2 regions of the Pseudoalteromonas sp. CO348 genome follow, and region 2 is predicted to be linked to the other one. Evidence: predicted binding sites of a transcription regulator. Region 2 holds the regulator's gene; the other holds the start of a gene.
The links. Region 2 encodes sigma-54, which starts transcription at its own class of promoters, with help from an activator protein. Its sites were predicted from a motif close to GTTGGCACGNNNNTNGNNT; they were not measured.
Positions count from the first base shown of each region.

Region 1: a site for sigma-54 is predicted at 1,990-2,008, ahead of EXT48_RS02975 (P-II family nitrogen regulator). Genes of this name have one in related genera too.

Region 1 covers NZ_SGPI01000010.1:71,837-74,979, reverse strand. Annotated here, with positions in the region: gene mrcB (penicillin-binding protein 1B) at 1-205, opposite strand, end outside; gene EXT48_RS02980 (ammonium transporter) at 367-1,596, opposite strand; gene EXT48_RS02975 (P-II family nitrogen regulator) at 1,610-1,948, opposite strand; gene EXT48_RS02970 (diguanylate cyclase) at 2,138-3,143, opposite strand, start outside.
Region 2 covers NZ_SGPI01000032.1:108,016-111,158, reverse strand. Annotated here, with positions in the region: gene rapZ (RNase adapter RapZ) at 1-22, opposite strand, end outside; gene ptsN (PTS IIA-like nitrogen regulatory protein PtsN) at 15-473, opposite strand; gene hpf (ribosome hibernation promoting factor) at 475-762, opposite strand; gene EXT48_RS16480 (RNA polymerase factor sigma-54) at 792-2,291, opposite strand; gene lptB (LPS export ABC transporter ATP-binding protein) at 2,338-3,063, opposite strand; gene lptA (lipopolysaccharide transport periplasmic protein LptA) at 3,063-3,143, opposite strand, start outside.

The DNA.
Region 1 (3,143 bases), on a different contig from region 2:
TTTTCGCGTCTAAGTAGATGATATAGATTGCAACAAGGAATATCGCTGCAATAGTCCCCTTCCAAAAGAAAGACCACAACGTGCTCAGTACACGGCTTTTAATTCTTTGCATCTTAGAACCGTTTTGCTGGGTATTGTTTTTACGCGAAGTGTTCGCTTTGACGTTTGATTTGTTGGCAGGTGTTCTTTTCTTTTTATCCGTCATGACCCAAGTAAAACTAAAAAATGAATCGCAAGATGGTAGGGTAACCTAAATTAACAACTGCTGAAAGTAGAATAATATTTATAAAGAAAAGTGAGCCCTACTGGACCCACTTTGTTTAGACAACGAGAACTTTACAATATTGACCGAGAGCCAAATTGGTATTACTGTCCGCGAACTGTCACGAACTCGGGATAGGCATCTACGCCACAATCATGTTGATCCATACCGCTTAGCTCTTCTTCTTCGCCAACGCGGATCCCCATGCTCGCTTTCAATACACTCCAGACAATATAAGAAGCAATGAAAACAAAACCTAAAATAGTGATAAGTCCCACAGCCTGACCTTGGAAAGTAGCGTCTGAGTTTGAAAATGGCACCATCATCACACCCAGCGCACCGCATATACCGTGAACAGAGATAGCACCGACAGGGTCATCAATTTTTGCCTTATCTAACGCAACGATACTAAACACCACCAATGCACCACCTATGGCACCGAGGATAAGCGCTAATACAGGTGTTGGAGAGGCAGGCTCTGCGGTAATGGTCACCAGACCTGCTAGTGCACCATTAAGCACCATAGTTAAATCCGCCTTGCCCCACATTAATTTACACACCAACAGTGCAGCCACCGCACCTGCAGCCGCCGCCGCGTTGGTATTTAGCATGATTTGGCTGACCGCGATGGCATTTTCTTTGTCGGCAAGGAACAGTTGAGATCCGCCGTTAAAGCCAAACCACCCCATCCACAAAATAAAGGTGCCTAGTGTAGCCAGTGGCATGTTGGAGCCTGGAATTGGGTAAATCTCACCATTTTTGCCATATTTTCCTTTGCGCGCACCAAGTAACAAAACACCCGCTAGTGCCGCAGCAGCACCGGCACCATGCACAATGGCAGAGCCGGCAAAGTCAACAAAGCCAAGCTCAGATAAGAAACCACCGCCCCACGTCCAATAGCCTTCTAATGGGTAGATAAAACCAGTTAACACCACACAAAATGCTAAAAACGCCCACAACTTCATACGCTCAGCAACAGCGCCCGAGACAATTGACATGGCCGTTGCAACAAATACTACTTGGAAGAAAAAGTCGGATTGCAGTGCATGGTCGGCATCCTTAGCAGCACTGCCAATGAGCGCACCAAGACTTGGTAAAACCCCACCTTCGGCATTATCGACATACATGATGTTGTAACCAATAAGCAAATACATAGTACAAGCAATAGCGTACAGTGCGACGTTCTTGGTAAGGATTTCAGTGGTATTTTTTGAGCGTACTAATCCCGCTTCAAGCATAGCGAATCCGGCTGCCATCCACATAACTAAGACGCCAGAGATCAAAAAGTAAAAGGTATTTAATGAAAATTTTAGTTCTATTATTGTATTTTCCATTGCCTGGCTCCCCTTAAATGGCTTCTTCATCAAGTTCGCCGGTACGGATCCGAACAACTTGGTCTAAGTCGTAAACAAAGATTTTTCCATCACCAATTTTTCCAGTGAACGCAGCTTTTGTAACCGTTTCCACAACACGCTCGGCGTTTTCGCTTAACGTCGCAATTTCTATTTTTATTTTTGGAATGAAATCGACTTGATATTCTGCACCGCGATACAGTTCGGTATGACCGCGCTGACGTCCAAACCCTTTAACGTCAACAACCGTCATACCTTCAATCCCCAGATCGGCTAACGCTTCACGTACCTCATCAAGCTTAAATGGTTTTATTATTGCACTTATCATTTTCATGCTGAGTCCCCTTAGGACAGTTGATCCTGTTGTATGCAGTAATCCAACCTTTGTGCCAAATTTTTTATTCCTTAATTAACAATGAATTAAAGTAGGAGATAGAATTTCACGCATAAAAAATGCACCATCTAGGTGCATTGATATAAAGACTGAACTGAGTTGGTGCATAAACACCCAAATAACGAAAAGCTAATGCGCGATAACGCAATTTCGTTGTTTGTCCTTCGCTTTATAGAGCGCTTTATCAGCTTTGCGCATTACTTCGCTTAGACTCTTTGATTGGCAAGCCGCGAGGCCAATACTGATGGTGCAATAATGCTTACCCTCAGGAATTTTGAATGCTTGCTGCGCAAGGCGTTCTCTAAAGTCTTCTAGCATGTGCTTTGCCATCTTCATATCTGAGCTTGGAATAAGCAAAGCAAACTCTTCCCCACCAATACGTGCGACAATGTAGTGACCAAATGCACTACGCAGTAAATCAGCAACTTGTTTAAGTACATCATCACCGCTTTCATGACCATATTGATCATTAATAGATTTAAAATGATCGAGGTCTAACAATGCCAATATATGCTGACTCGGTTTGTTCTTGATTAAACGCTCTGCTTGCTGACAGAAATAACGGCGATTATAAAGTCCTGTTAAATAGTCACGATGCGCATATTCTTTGATTTCTGCAATCAAATTGAGCTGCTCCATCGTCTGCATGATGCGGCAATGAAACTCTTCACTCATAAAAGGTTTTGCCAAAAAGTCATTGGCGCCGTATTTGATAAACTTTGCTGACAAACCATGACTTCCAGCGCCAGACAGACCAATAATCGCCAACTCATCTCGTCCGCGACTATTACGAACGGATTTCACCAACTCAAAGCCATCCATCGTCGGCATCGCAAAGTCTGTCAGCAGCAGTTTAATTTCATGGTCAGATAGCAACATCTCCAATGCCTGTTCGCCATCTTGCGCCTCAAGCACTGTAAATAATTGCTTTTCAAGCATTTGCTTCATTACCGCTCGACTGATCACAGAATCATCGGCGATCAGCGCCTTGCAACCTTGGTTTCTCAACAGTCTAGATGCTAACTTGACCGCGTATAGGTATGAATCACGGTTGTCTTTAATCACATAATCCACCACGCCCATTTCAAGCATTTGCTGGCGGCTATATTCATCTATTTTTGAGGTCAGCACCACA
Region 2 (3,143 bases):
GTCCTTTTTCTTCATCACTCATCAAGTTCACCTTGGATCACTGCATATAACTCATCGTCACTTTTTGCTTGCCTAAGCATTTTGCAGAAAGACTTGTCTTTGAGTGTATCAGCAATCGCCGCTAAGGTCTTCAGGTGCTGTTGATTATCACCTTCGGGTACGATGAACGCGACAAAAATATCGACAGGCTGCTTATCTATGGCTTCAAACTGGATCCCTTGCTCGCTGACAAGCACCATTGCAAGGATTTTATCCAAACCTTCAAGTCGACCATGGGGAATGGCAATGCCTTTACCGATCCCTGTGCTGCCTAATTTCTCTCGCGCCATTAAAGCGTCCAAGATAGCATGCTGACTGGTATTTGGAATTTGGCTATGAGCCAGTTCGCTGATGTATTCTAAAATACGTTTTTTGCTATTAAAAAGGACCGCAGCTTTACTGCAGTCCTTGTTCACTAATTCACTTAATTTCATCTTAGTGTCGAGTGAGCTTCTCTTTGTGTTTAATAACTTGACGATCTAGCTTGTCGATAAGGCCATCAATTGCGGCATACATATCTTGATGCTCTGTTGATGCAAATAGCTCGCCGCCGTTTACGTGTAATGTTGCTTCTGCTTTTTGTACTAGTTTCTCGACATCAAGGATCACATGCACGTTATTGATATGATCAAAGTGCCTTTCTAGCTTCGCAAACTTGTTGGTGACATAGTCTCTTAATGAGTCAGTAATTTCTACATGGCGACCAGTTAGATTTAGTTGCATAAGCATTTTTCCTTCTTGGGTTTTACGTCTTATATCAAGCTTTTACGCTGATTTGACGGTGGAATGGCTAGGGATTCACGATATTTTGCAATCGTACGTCTCGCTACCTTAATTCCTTGCTCAGCTAAGATATCTGCAATTTTGCTGTCACTCAATGGCTTCGCGGTATTTTCTGCAGCTATCAGCTTTTTGATAAGTGCTCTAATTGCTGTAGAGGAGCACTCACCTCCATTTTCTGTACTTACATGGCTAGAGAAGAAATACTTCAGCTCAAATATTCCCCGAGGTGTATGCATGTATTTTTGTGTTGTCACACGGGAAATTGTGGACTCATGCATCTCAACCATTTCAGCAACATCATTTAGCACCATAGGGCGCATTGCTTCGGGGCCATGTTCAAAGAATGCCTGTTGTTGTTGCACAATGCAATTGGTAACTTTTAATAATGTATCATTTCGGCTTTCTAAGCTTTTAATAAACCACTTTGCTTCTTGTAAATGTGAGCGAATAAACTGACTATCCGTACTGGATTTCGCCGTTCTAGACATCGCAGCGTAATGGTCGTTTACTCTTATTTTAGGCATAGCATCAGGATTTAGCTCTACGACCCAGCGACCTTTTACTTTTTTCACTGATACGTCAGGGATCACATATTCAGGCTCTTCATGAATAATGCTTGCCGCTGGTTTTGGGTTAAGGCTATGAATTAACGTCATGACCTCTTTGAGATCGGCTTCTTTAAGGCGCGTTTTCTTAGCCAAAGTTCGATAGTCACGGCTGGCAAGCAAGTCGATATGCTCTGTCAGGATCATTTTCGTTTCGGCAATCCATGGTGTATCTGGGGCGAATTGATTTAGCTGAATACACAAGCATTCCTGTAAACTGCGCGCTGCGATACCGACAGGATCGAAAAGCTGAATACGTTTGAGCACGGCTTCGACTTCATCCAGCTCGATAGGCTCTTCGCTACTTTCATCATTAATGCTTTCTAAAATCTCTTCGCAAGACAGTGTTAAAATGCCTGACAGGTCAACGGCTTCAATAATCGCAATTGCAATCGCTCTATCTGTTGGACTAAATGGCGTCAGCTCAAGTTGCCACATGAGATAGTCGTGGAGAGATTCAGAGGTTTCCCCTTGATAAACATTATCGTCATCGGGAAGTGGGCCTGAGCTTGCAGCGGGCGCTGCGCTCATATACTCATCCCAAGTGACATCCATGGCAAGGTCATCACTGACAGTGTCTTTACTCATGGCGGTATCTGAGTCTATTTCATAGTCACTAACCTGCGCTTCATCGCTTGAATCTTGATTGTCGTCAGCACTGCTCTTTTCTTGGCTGTGTTGGTCAGCGTTTTCGCCGTCAGTATTATCACCTTCTTCCACTTCCAACAATGGATTGCTGTCTAATGCTTCTTGTATTTCTTGTTGCAGATCCAATGTACTAAGCTGCAGCAAGCGAATGGCTTGTTGCAGTTGTGGAGTCATTGTAAGTTGCTGCCCCATGCGCAGCTGTAATGATTGCCTCATGTATCTCTAACAATCCTTTTTAACAGTTATTAATACTACGTCTTAACTATAGCTTGAATTGTTCGCCTAGGTAGACATCTCTTACGGTTTGATCTGCCAAAACATGTTCTGGCGTGCCTGCAGCGATTAACTCACCATGTGAAACGATGTAGGCTTTTTCACATACGTCCAGCGTTTCTCTAACGTTATGATCGGTGATTAGCACACCGATACCGCGGTTTTTTAGGTGCTCTATGATTGTCTTTATATCTAACACCGAAATAGGATCAACACCAGCAAAAGGTTCATCTAACAGGATAAACTTAGGATTAGCGGCTAAAGCGCGAGCAATCTCTACGCGTCTTCTTTCGCCTCCCGACAATGCCATGCCCTGTGAGTCGCGAATGTGTTGAATATTAAATTCGTCAAGTAACTCGTTTAGTTCAGCTTCTCTCTCAACTTTAGATAAGTCTTTTCGAGTTTCTAAAATCGCCATCAAATTTTGATAGACCGTGAGTTTTCTAAAGATTGAAGACTCTTGCGGTAGATAGCCAATACCAAGTCGCGCGCGGCTGTGCATCGGTAGCAAAGTGATATCTTCATCATCAATCTGAATAAAACCTTTGTCGCTTGGTACTAACCCTACAATCATGTAGAACGTAGTGGTTTTACCTGCACCATTTGGTCCTAATAAGCCTACAATGCTGCCAGCCTTAACACTTAAGCCAACATTTTTGACGACTTCACGACCTTTATAACTCTTTGCTAGACCAGTTGCTTTGAGCTCGCTCATTAATTGTTACCTTCTTCCTGCGCTTTTTTATCTTTTGCGTCTTTTTTGTCATCAACAGGAACAAGGATGGTTCTTACCCG